Robertmurraya sp. FSL R5-0851: one gene and its partners. The protein of the gene in region 1 interacts with the protein of each later gene in a pairwise test. Links are inferred from orthologs where the notes say so. Each region holds a gene or a part of one and is shown on either strand. Other genes may lie near its edges.

What was found. Proteins that work in one complex are often made in the same cells at the same time.
Region 2: the proteins of ftsZ (region 1) and zapA interact in binary tests that used the Bacillus subtilis proteins (3 or more experiments, as listed by UniProt). The link is inferred for Robertmurraya sp. FSL R5-0851 from one-to-one orthologs.
Region 3: the proteins of ftsZ (region 1) and ezrA interact in binary tests that used the Bacillus subtilis proteins (3 or more experiments, as listed by UniProt). The link is inferred for Robertmurraya sp. FSL R5-0851 from one-to-one orthologs.

The regions. Positions count from the first base shown.
Region 1 is NZ_JBBOOE010000001.1:1,493,547-1,499,288, forward strand. What follows is about bases 2,638-5,627. They hold ftsZ (cell division protein FtsZ), read left to right. Parts: upstream 2,638-3,554; coding sequence 3,555-4,700; downstream 4,701-5,627. Other genes in these bases: ftsA (cell division protein FtsA), read left to right, coding at 2,638-3,505; spoIIGA (sigma-E processing peptidase SpoIIGA), read left to right, coding at 4,942-5,627. In the rest of the region: MKX65_RS07780 (cell division protein FtsQ/DivIB), read left to right, coding at 1-278; MKX65_RS07785 (DUF881 domain-containing protein), read left to right, coding at 256-957; MKX65_RS07790 (DUF881 domain-containing protein), read left to right, coding at 1,010-1,738; MKX65_RS07795 (small basic family protein), read left to right, coding at 1,741-2,091; more of ftsA, read left to right, coding at 2,222-2,637; more of spoIIGA, read left to right, coding at 5,628-5,742. UniProt on the Bacillus subtilis protein: Essential cell division protein that forms a contractile ring structure (Z ring) at the future cell division site. The regulation of the ring assembly controls the timing and the location of cell division.
Region 2 is NZ_JBBOOE010000001.1:3,444,226-3,447,549, reverse strand. The notes cover bases 1-2,874. They hold zapA (cell division protein ZapA), read left to right. Parts: upstream 1-1,239; coding sequence 1,240-1,509; downstream 1,510-2,874. Other genes in these bases: polX (DNA polymerase/3'-5' exonuclease PolX), read left to right, coding at 2,219-2,874; MKX65_RS17755 (CvpA family protein), read left to right, coding at 1,524-2,051; rnhC (ribonuclease HIII), read right to left, coding at 193-1,131; pheT (phenylalanine--tRNA ligase subunit beta), read left to right, coding at 1-156. Also shown: more of polX, read left to right, coding at 2,875-3,324. UniProt on the Bacillus subtilis protein: Activator of cell division through the inhibition of FtsZ GTPase activity, therefore promoting FtsZ assembly into bundles of protofilaments necessary for the formation of the division Z ring.
Region 3 is NZ_JBBOOE010000001.1:3,521,681-3,524,971, forward strand. The notes cover bases 451-3,291. They hold ezrA (septation ring formation regulator EzrA), read right to left. Parts: upstream 2,797-3,291; coding sequence 1,105-2,796; downstream 451-1,104. Other genes in these bases: MKX65_RS18135 (cysteine desulfurase family protein), read right to left, coding at 451-979; hisJ (histidinol-phosphatase HisJ), read left to right, coding at 3,016-3,291. In the rest of the region: more of MKX65_RS18135, read right to left, coding at 1-450. UniProt on the Bacillus subtilis protein: Negative regulator of FtsZ ring formation; modulates the frequency and position of FtsZ ring formation. Inhibits FtsZ ring formation at polar sites. Interacts either with FtsZ or with one of its binding partners to promote depolymerization.

The DNA.
Region 1 (5,742 bases):
GCCTGAAAGAGCTCCCGTTTGAAATTCTTTACTCCATTTCAGAAGTGAACTACACACCGAAAGAAACGGATCGTTTCCATATTTCTTTATATATGAATGATGGAAATGAAGTCAGTGCATCTTTAAGGAGTTTCTCAAAAAAAATGATACACTACCCTTCCATCGTTAGTCAGTTAGATCCGTCACAAAAGGGTGTCATTGATTTAGAGGTGGGTTCGTATTTTAAATCATACGACCCAGGAGGAGTTGAAACAAGTGAAGAAGAGGGTGAAGGGTAAACATGTTATCCTCTCGTTAGTTTTCCTTGTATTAGGTTATATGGTGTCTTTTTCTTACCATTTAACTAAGCAGGAAAAAGCACAAAATACGATAACGGACAAGCAGTGGAATCGTGATTTAGAATTGCGAAATCAGTTGATTTCACAGGAAGAAAGAAACCGAGAGCTTCAGAATGAATTAAAGGAAAAACAAGATAAAATTGTAGAGATTGAAGAAGAATTAGCGAAAGAAGAACAAGTTTTCTTCAATCTCGCGGAAGACGCGGAAAAATATCGTATGTTTGTAGGTAAAGTCAAGGTAAAAGGGAAGGGAGTAGAAGTGTCCCTTGCTGATGGTGACTACAATCCTAATGAAGAAAACATAAATAACTATATTGTTCATGAGCACCATGTCTTTAAAGTGATTAATGAGTTATATATTTCGGGTGCTTCGGCAATTGCGATTAATGGGCAAAGGCTCACACATAATTCCTATATTCTTTGTAATGGTCCAGTGATTGAAGTGGATGGATATCAACATCCTGCTCCTTTTGTTATTACGGCTATTGGTGATCCTGATGTGATGACCTCTGCTTTGAATTTAACAGGAGGAATTAAAGATATGCTGGTAAATGACAATATTGAAGTAACGATCCAGAAAAAAGAAGAAGTTATATTAGATCCGTTATTAGGCACTTAACTCTTTTTGAATGTTTTGTCCACAATAATGAAGAAAGCTAGGTGATTTTTACGTGGACAGAAAGAAAATAAACAGCTTGGTAATCATCGGGGTCATTGTTGGATTCATGCTTGCTATCCAATTTCAAACGGTCTCTAAACCAGAGGTACGAGACACAAGGGATACCTGGCAGCTTCGTGAGGATTTACTGAAGGAAAAGGAACTTCAATCCCGACTGATTAAAGAAATTCGTTCCATTGAAGAAAAATTGAACGAATACGAAACGGAAAGAGAACAGGGAAAAGGAAACACGTTAAGGAATACTCTAGAGGAATTAAAGCAAGAAGCAGGACTAACAGAGTTGACTGGCCCAGGTTTGACGATATACATAGAACAACTGAATGAAGAATTGATCTTAGGGACTTCTGGTGCTACACTTTCACCGGACCTATTAGAACGACTGCTAAATGAGATAAATATGTATGGTGCAAAACATGTTTCGGTCGCAGGTCAAAGGGTGATCAATACTACTGTAATCCGTGATATAAATGGCGAAACGAAAATAAACGGACGTTCCTTAACAAAATTTCCAATTGAAATTATCGTTTTGACGGAGGATTTTACCGTTGCGGAAAAGCTGTACAATCAAATGCAGGTTTCTAAATCAGCAGAAGAATTCTTTATTGATAATTTAACCGTCACCATAAAGAAGCCTGAGCTTTCCATTGCTGTCCCAGCCTTTGAAGATTCTATTCGAATTAGAGGTATGGAGCAAGTAAAATCTGACAAAGGAGATAGTTAATCATGTGGCTTCCCCTTTTAGGATTGATCATTGGAGTCGTCCTTGGATTATTAACAGATATATCTGTCCCTGAGGAATATTCCAATTATCTATCCATTGCCGTACTAGCTGCCCTTGATACTTTATTCGGTGGAATCAGGGCACATCTGCAAAATATATATGACGAAAAGGTTTTTGTTTCCGGTTTTTTCTTTAATATTATTCTTGCTGCAAGTTTAGCTTTTCTAGGTGTTCATCTTGGTGTAGACTTGTATTTAGCAGCAGTTTTTGCGTTTGGGGTAAGACTATTTCAAAATATAGCCGTGATTCGAAGAATTCTGCTAACAAAATGGTCTACAAATAAAGAAAAATAGAAAAAATTTGTATATTTTAAAAGGGAATATATTAAATTTGCCGAATAATCTTATAGATACATTATTATACGGTATGAAAAAATAGGAATTGTTGTTCAATTTTTTGAATTGTTAAAGGAGGTGCCAAAGAATGAACAGCAATGAAATATATGTAAGTCTTGACATCGGTACATCCAGCGTAAAAGTGATCATTGGAGAAATGGTCAATGACTCTTTGAATATTATTGGTGTTGGCAATGTTAAATCCGAAGGACTAAGAAAAGGATCCATTGTTGATATAGATGAAACCGTTCATTCTATTAGAAAGGCAATCGAACAAGCTGAGAGAATGATAGGCATGGAAATTAATAAGGTAATTGTTGGTGTAACTGGAAATCATGTGATGTTACAGCCATGTCATGGTGTAGTAGCTGTATCAAGTGAAAATCGTGAAATTACCAATGAGGATGTTGCTAGAGTAATTGATGCAGCACAAGTAATATCCATTCCACCTGAGCGTGAGATTATTGATGTCATTCCGAAGCAATTTATTGTTGATGGATTAGATGAAATTAATGACCCACGGGGAATGATAGGTGTAAGGCTTGAAATGGAAGGAACGATTATTACAGGTTCTAAGACGATTTTACATAATACTCTTCGATGCGTAGAACGTTCTGGATTAGAAATCCTTGATATTACTTTACAACCACTTGCTTCTGGTGCCTTTGCACTCTCAAAGGATGAAAAAAACTTAGGTGTGGCACTCGTTGATATTGGTGGGGGATCAACAACAATTAGTGTTTTTGAACATGGATTCTTACGAGCAGCAAGTGTACTTCCAGTTGGTGGAGACCATATAACAAAAGATATATCGATTGGTCTTCGGACATCTACTGAAGATGCTGAGAAAATAAAAACAAAACATGGACATGCATACTATGACCATGCTTCCGAAGAAGAAGTGTTTAGCGTACCGATTATCGGAAGTGATCAGCATCAACAATTTAACCAGCTTGAAGTTTCTGATATTATTGAAGCAAGAACGGAAGAAATTTTTGACCTTATACAAAATGAAATTAGACGTTTGGGCATTCGTGATTTACCTGGTGGTTATGTTTTATCAGGTGGAGTAGCAAACACTCAAGGAATTCTTGAATTAGCGCAAGTGGTTTTCCAAAACCGAGTTCGCATCGCCATTCCGGATTATATTGGAGTACGTGAACCGCAATACACGACTGCTGTCGGTTTAATAAAATTCGCTTACAAAAATGCTAAAATACAAGGTAGGTCTATTGGTAACAGTACGGCTGCTGGCGAATCAAAGGAAAAGAGAGTTCAAAAGCAGCCTCAACCAAAGGCAAAGCCGGACAAGCAGCCGGAAGAAAAAATGACATCACGAGTGAAAAAATTCCTTGGTTACTTTTTTGAATAGTATTCAATCGATCGCTACCGGGAATATCGACGAATTAGGAGGATTTGTCATGTTGGAATTTGATACAAATTTAGATTCATTGGCAACTATAAAAGTAATCGGCGTAGGTGGAGGCGGAAACAATGCTGTTAATCGGATGATTGAGCATGGCGTCCAAGGTGTCGAATTTATCGCGGTAAATACAGATGCGCAGGCATTAAATTTATCGAAGGCAGAAACAAGAATGCAAATTGGGGGAAAGCTTACTCGTGGACTTGGAGCAGGAGCAAACCCTGAAGTAGGGAAAAAAGCAGCTGAAGAAAGTAGAGAACAAATTGAAGAAGTGTTAGCTGGGGCCGATATGGTTTTCGTTACAGCTGGTATGGGTGGCGGAACTGGAACAGGGGCTGCACCCGTTATTGCTCAAATCGCTCGCGAGTTAGGGGCATTAACAGTCGGAGTTGTAACAAGACCGTTTACGTTTGAAGGTAGAAAGCGTTCGACTCAAGCTCAAGGTGGCATCTCTTCCATGAAGGAAGCGGTTGATACACTAATCGTTATTCCAAATGATCGTCTTCTTGAAATTGTGGATAAGAGTACACCAATGCTTGAAGCATTCCGTGAGGCTGACAATGTTCTACGTCAAGGGGTTCAAGGTATATCGGACCTTATTGCAACACCTGGTCTTATCAACTTAGACTTTGCAGATGTAAAGACAATTATGTCTAACAAAGGCTCTGCTCTTATGGGGATTGGTGTAGCTGCAGGAGAAAACCGTGCAACAGAAGCAGCAAAGAAAGCCATTTCTTCACCGCTTCTAGAAAAGTCCATTGATGGAGCACAAGGAGTCTTGATGAACATTACTGGTGGATCAAACTTAAGCCTATATGAAGTTCAGGAAGCAGCAGATATCGTTGCTTCTGCATCTGACCAAGAAGTGAACATGATTTTTGGATCGGTTATCAATGATAACTTGAAGGATGAGATCCTAGTAACAGTGATTGCGACCGGTTTTAATGAAGATATTTCTCAACCGAAGCCAACAAGTCGTCCAGGTTTTGGGCAACAAAAACAATCTGTTGCACCTACAAAGCCACAAAGAGAAATCATTCGTGAAGAGGAGTACAATGAACCTGTACGTTCAAATACTTCACACAGCAGTGACGATACGTTAGATATACCTACTTTCTTACGTAATCGCAATAGAAGACGATAGGTAAACCCTATCAATACAAAAAGCAGAATTCGACCAGAATTCTGCTTTTTATTTTGTTTTAAGAGGAAAATCAGTTTTCCCAACCTGAGATGAGAAATTTTGACAAAAAACGGAGAGATTTGTGAAAATCTCTTCTTTTTTATGTACATAAAGTGACACACTTCCAACATCTATGTACGTTATACTTTTTCATAACAGAATAATAGATTGAATAAGGAGAAACGAGCAAGGAGGATAATCTTTGACACTTTATTTAGATGTGATTTGGCTGCTAAATCTCCTTTTCGATACGTTACTTCTTTATTTAACTGCCATAATAGTAAAAAGAGAGTATAAGATTTGGAGACTGTTTTGTGGAGGACTTATAGGATCCTTCATTATTATATTGGCTTTTACTCCTTTTCAGAATTATTCTGGTCATCCTGTCGTGAAATTAGCCTTTTCTTTAGTGATGGTTCTAGTTACCTTTGGATACAAAAGATTACGTACCTTTATCCGTACAACGATGACCTTCTATTTCGTTACCTTTTTAGTAGGTGGAGCGCTTATTGGGGTTCATTATTTCATTCAGTTTGATAACCAATTGACCTCCTCTGTTTTAATAGGAAGTGTAAAGGGATTTGGTGATCCGATTAGCTGGTTTTTTGTTCTCATAGGTTTTCCGATTGCATGGCATTTCTCCAGATCAAATATTGAACAATTTGAAATGACGAAAATACAATTTGATCAAATGGTTTCTATTCGCATTCAGATTGGAGAAAGTCAATTCACATGTAAAGGTCTGGTGGATAGTGGGAATCAACTTTATGATCCTCTCACTAAAATGCCTGTCATGTTTGTCTCTGTCTATAACCAATTAGAAACGATCCCTGAATCCATTAGGATACTTTCAAGTGAAAAGGATGAGATCATTTATGGAAAAGCCTCTCTTCCAACTGAATGGGAAAATAAGCTCCGAATTATCCCGTATAAAGTAGTTGGACAAGAGCATCAGCTTATCATTGCTGTTAAGCCTGACCAACTTCAAATAGAGATGGAAGAA
Region 2 (3,324 bases), 1.9 Mb from region 1 along the record:
GAAGGAGATCGCATGGAAGAAGGTAAGAAATCCATTGCGTTTTCATTAAGATATTTTGATCCAGAAAAAACACTAACTGACGAAGAAGTAACAAAGGCTCACGAAAAGGTACTAGATGCTTTGAAGGATCAGGCTGGAGCAGTTTTAAGAGGATAAAATAGAAAAGGAGCATCCAATGGAATGCTCCTTTTTTCATTGTTTTTTCGTAATCAGTTTCCATGCTTTTTCTGTATTAGCAAAATGTAGTTTAACAAAATGTGGAAGGCTTTCTTTTCCCTTTGCTTTAATCAATTTAGCTGCGGCTACGTCTACTTGGGCACCTGCTCCTTTTGGAATGACAAATCCAGCCTCCTTTGAAAGATTTTCAAAGTGCTGAACAAATGCATAACGAGCTAGAATGGATGCGGCTGCAACAGCTAAGTGAACACTTTCTCCTTTTGTTGAGAAAAAGACATTTTCACGGTGAATGACTTTTTGCCCTTTAAGATACTGATAATACACATCTTCTTTTGCAAACTGATCGATTAGGATGGCATCAGGCTTTTCTGGTGCAATTTTATTCAGTACATGTCCAATGGCTTGGTTATGCAACAGCGCTTTTAACTTTCCTTGTGACATTCCAGACTGCTGAAGCTGATTGTATTTTTCATTATGTAAAGTTAATAGGCTATAAGGAATCACATGCTTAATTTCCTTTGCAATCGCTGAAATTTGCTCATCCTTCAGACCTTTTGAATCCTTTACGCCCAGCTCTCTTAATAGGGGGATATGCTGTTTATTAACATAAGTTGCAACAACAGTAATTGGTCCAAAGAAATCGCCAGTACCTACCTCATCCGATCCAACTACAGAAAGAGACTCAAAATGCTCAGGTAGATGGCTTTTATTTGGTGAAGGTTTCGGAGTCTTTTTGTTTGGAGGTTGATCCGCAGCACCCCATTTCTTTGCTTCCATCTCACATGAAGGACCTTGAAAAAGCACTTTACCTGACTTATATGCGGTTATGGAGCAACCGGACAATTTTGCTGCAAAAACTCCACCGGGTGGGATTTTAGGTGAAATGCTTTGTTGGTAGTATTCCTGCATCTTCTTTATTTGTTCCCCAGACTGTTTTAATACAACTTGACTCATTTTACACTCTCCAATAAAAATACATATTTTTCCTTGATTCGTCTGATTTAGACATTCTTAACTTCCCACTCAAATAATATTCATGTTATGATATAGTGTAGGATTCTTATGAATGGGGGCAATGCTGTGTCTGAAGCAGAAAAGAAGCGCACAACAGTTGAAATATACGGGCAACAGTATGTAATTGTAGGTAATGAAAGTGTTGAACATGTTCGATTGGTTGCCTCTTTGGTAAACAATAAAATGCGCGAAATCGGTCAGAAGAATCCCTCACTCGATAGTACAAAGCTTGCAGTTCTTACAGCAGTAAATGCTGTAAATGATTATCTGAAAATAAAGGATCATCTTGACCGCTTAGAAAGTGAACTAAAGAAGTAAAGGATTGAACGAATATGCTAAATATTGCCATTATCATTATATTATTAATAGGATTACTTGTTGGACTTCGTAGAGGGTTTATCCTTCAATTTATTCATCTTACTGGCTTCATTATTGCATTTATTGTTGCAAAGGTCTATTATTCCGAACTTGCTCCTAAATTAACCCTTTGGATTCCATATCCAAGCTTCGGTGATGCATCAAATTTACAAATCATCTTTTCAGAAGGAAATATGGAGGATGCATATTACCGTGGAATTGCTTTTGTAGCTATTTTCTTTGCAGTTAAGATTATTCTACAAATAATTGGAAGTATGCTAGATTTTGTTTCCAATCTACCAATTTTAAAGACTTTTAATCGTTGGGCTGGAGGTATACTTGGATTTTTAGAGGTCTATTTACTTCTGTTTATCATTTTATACATAGCAGCACTTCTACCAATTGAAGCCGTGCAATCTCCTTTAGCTAGTTCTTCTGTGGCAAAGGGGATAGTTGAAAATACCCCATTTTTATCTAATTTTGTGAAAGAGCTTTGGGGATAACTTATTATTACTTCTCTTTTTTAAGAGAAGTTTTATTTTGTTTTTTCTTAAAAACTTTTTGGATTCCAATACGTACATAATACATAGTAGGATTTCAAATATCTAAATGATTGGTGAAATAGAAGTGAATCATTCATAATGGGATTTAGTGAAAGTAGGTGGTTAGTGTGGCAATACAAAAAAAAGATGTGATACGTTTACTTGAGACGATCGCTACATATATGGAATTAAAAGGTGAGAATACATTTAAAGTGTCTGCTTTTAGAAAAGCAGCAAATAGCCTTGAAATAAATGAGCAGGATCTATCACAAATCGATGATTTTACCACCATTTCAGGCATTGGTAAAGGGACTGCTGCTGTTATTATAGAGTTTATTCAAGAGGGGCAATCCTCTGTTCTAAAAGAGCTACAGGAAGAAGTACCAAAGGGACTGATTCCCCTACTACAACTGCCTGGCCTTGGTGGGAAAAAGATTGCTAAGCTATACAAAGAGCTTTCAATAACGAATGTACAAGAGTTAAAGCAGGCGTGCGTGGACAAAAAGGTGAGAGAACTTACTGGTTTTGGTGGAAAGACAGAGGAGAAAATTCTTCAATCCATCAACGAATTTGGTTCCCAACCAGATCGACTACCTCTTGCATATATGCTACCAGTTGCACGGAAGATTGAGCTTGCTCTTTCGGAAATGGATGGAGTGGTTCGCTTTTCAAGAGCAGGTAGTATTAGAAGAATGAAGGAAACGATCAAGGATTTAGACTTCATTATCTCCACGGCTGATCCTCAATTGGTGAAGGAGAAGCTGCTCTCTATGGAGCATATCAAAGAAGTTGTCTCAAAAGGAGATACAAAGGTTTCCATTATCCTGGAATTAGAGTTTGACGTATCCATTGATTTTCGTCTTGTAAAGGACGAGGAATTTACTACGACATTACACCATTTCACTGGCTCAAAGGACCATAATGTAAGGATGCGTCAGTTAGCGAAGGAACGTGGTGAAAAAATAAGCGAATATGGTGTTGAACATATCGAATCCGGGGAAATTGTTACGTTTCATAGCGAAGAGGAGTTTTTTGCTCACTTTGGTTTGCCTTTTATTCCACCCGAAATGCGTGAGGATGGCACTGAAGTGGAACATTATACAGAAGAGCTTGAAATTATTGCTCTTGACCATATTCAAGGTGATCTGCACATGCACTCGACATGGAGTGATGGTTCGCATTCCATTGAGCAAATGGTAGAAGCTTGTCGAGCAAAAGGGTATAAATATATGGC
Region 3 (3,291 bases), 2.0 Mb from region 1 along the record:
TTTTTGAAGAACATGCGCTTGTGGTCGAGACAATTAACCCTTTCTCTTCTAACGCATGTACAAATACTTCTCCTCTAAACCCTTTTACAGAGAAATTAATGATATGAGGAGCTTGCCCCTTGCTTGGAGTATGAATAACAATATCTTCAAGCGCTTGTAGTTCTTTAAGAAGATAACTTTGAACTTCGCTAATTTGACTTAATTTTGTTTTGTAACTTTGTAAAGTTAGTCTCAATGCTTTTGCCATTGAAACCGCTCCAGCAACATTCTCCGTCCCACTTCGGAGCTTCCATTCTTGATTTCCTCCAGAAAAAAGCGGAGAAATTTGGACCCCTTCACGGACGACTAACACGCCTGTTCCCTTTAAACCATGAAATTTGTGAGCGGATATCGAGCAGAGATCAATATGATATCTTTGAATATCGAGTGCTACTTTTCCAACGCCTTGTACATAATCCACATGAAATAATATTTTGGAATAGCCTTTTAGCATGTTGCCGATTTCTTTAATAGGCTGAATCGTACCTACCTCATTATTTACATGCATGATCGACACTAAGATCGTATCGTGACAGATGGCATCTTCTATATCGGAAATAGAAACTCTCCCTTCCGTATCCACTGGAACAACCGTTATTCGAAATCCTAATTCCTTCAGCTGTTGAAACGCCTCTCTAACGGATGCATGCTCAACCGCTGATGTAATAATATGTTTCCCTCTGTTTCGATACATAAGTGCAGTACCTTTAATTGCTAAGTTATTGCTCTCCGTACCTCCAGATGTAAAGTAAACCTCTCTCGGATTTACCTGTAAAAGCTCACCTATTTGTTTTCTAGCTTGCGCTAACAAGCTCTCCGCTTCTACACCTAATCGTTGAATAGATGAAGGATTCCCAAAAAATTCACTTGAAACTTTTACAAATGAATCCACAACTTCTGGAAATGGTTTGGTTGTTGCACTATTATCAAAATAAATCATGTATAAAACCCCTTTATCTTACCAATCACGGGTAAACTCAACTAATAATGTTATCATATAAATGACAATCAGGAAAACGAATAGGAAAAGACCGCTTCAAAAAAAGCGGTCTTTTCCATTTAAATTTATACCGTTTCTTGTAATAAAGCTTCAATTCGCTTTAATGCACCAGGCTCTACTTCCTCAATAGAGGTTGCAGCAACTTCCAGTGCTGCTTGATAATCATAGCTTCTAAAAGCCAGTTCCGCATCAACCAAAGCTTTTTGTACAGCCGGATAACTGCTTCTGTATCTATTGCCATACTGTATAACCTTTTCAGATAAGAGAACCGTTTCAATAAGCTGAGAGGTATGGTCGTATACTTTATCTACCGTCATAACAGCCACTTCTAAATATTTTTGAACGGTAGGTATATTTAACGGCTTTTCTTCTAGTTTTGTTTTTACATTTGAAATGCTTTCTCTCGCATCCTCTAATAAATATCGATACTCTTCTGGAAGACCTGGAATATTACTTTTATTTACAAGACGAATGCAATCAGCAATTTTTTTGGAAAGTTCAACTACTGTCTCACGTGCTGCAATTTCATCTTTTCTAAGTGTTTGTAGTTTTTCAGCGTATTCTTTTTGCTCTAGATTTAATTTTTCTAGTTCTTGCTTGAACTCGGCTAGCTCATCTTTTAGTATCGTAAGGGCCGTTTCATCAGCTACAATTTTGTGTTCTAATACTTCAAATCGTTTCATTAACTGAGCAAGTTTCTTTTCAAACTGCACTTGCCCTTCTACTTCACTGTCTTCAAGGTGATAACTTTGTTGTACTTCCTGCACTTCGAACTTTAGTACATTATTTTCTTCTTTTACTGCGAATAACATACTTCTCGTTGGGTCTTCGTTTTCAATAACAAACCGCTTGGCATTAACCTCTTGTTCCAATTGATCATAAATAACTTCCATCTTATCCTTTACATCATCTATTTTCTTTTGAAGTTCATCAATTTCGGTCTGTTCAATTAACTCTAAACATTCATTTACTTCTAAATGAAGTTTTTCTAACTCCTCTTCAAAATGAAGATGCTCGAGAGGGTATCCTTGATTTTGCATTTCACGGAATCCGTCTCTCAGATTCTCGATTTCTGAAGGAATACTTGATTGGCATTCTATAAGTAAATTTGGAATAGCATCCATCTTTTTGCTCAATTCATCTGTCTTTGACTGAATTAATAGCACAACCTCACGTGCTTGCAGATAATCGCCGTTTTCCGTTCTTTCCTCAAAATTAGTAAAACATGCTACTATTTCATCAAGAAGGACTTCTAACTTCGCTTCTGCACGGCCAAAATTATGACGGTGTGCAAGGAGAGTTTTGCGGCGCTCACGATACACCTCTTTTAACTCTTCAATTTCGATTCTATTTTTCTCTTCACTTCCAACCAATTCATTGATTTCATCAAGTAACTGTTGAATTTTATCTTCTGTTTCTCTTAAATGAGAATCAATGGCACGCTGTACCTGTTTGGCTTTATTAAAGCGGTAGCGATCAATGTATTCCTCTGCATCAAATAGATACTCTTCTACCTCTGGTAGTTGACTGGTTACAATGTCATCCCAATCATTTCTCCAGTTCTCAAATAGCTCTTCTGTTTCACCCGTCATATTTAGCTGTTTGACCTTCGACATTTCATCAAGGACTGGGCGATTCGTAATATCTATTTTCCAGTTCTCCAAACGGTCAATTTCTTTATAAAGCTTTTTTTTCATCATATATCCAATCACGTACAGAGCTAGTAAAAGAACTAAGCCCCCGATTATGTACTCCATGTTAAGCCCCCTGTTCTCATCCGAGCTACATTTATGTTATCTATATAAAGGTTCATATAAATGTATTTTCAATGCTCTTATGATACCATGTAAACGACATTTTTTGACTATTAATTTCAATTTTTTTGTACTAAAATTTATTTACAAACACTTTAACTACATTACATCTCTTTTTTCGACAAATACTGCAAGAATTATAAACTAGGAGGCATTCTCATTATGCGTGATGGTCATGTTCATTCAAAGTTTTGTCCCCATGGTTCAAAAGATGCTTTTCAAACTTATATTGAGCACGCAATGGAACTTGGTATTACCACCATTTCATTTACGGAACACGCACCTCTCCCTGCTGGCTTTACCGATCCAACCCCCCTTCAAGACAGCGCCATGAAAATGGAGGATTTACCGGCATATTTAGAGGAGCTAGCTATTCTAAGAGATAAATATAGAGGAAAAATCACCATACATACTGGTTTAGAAGTAGATTACATTGAG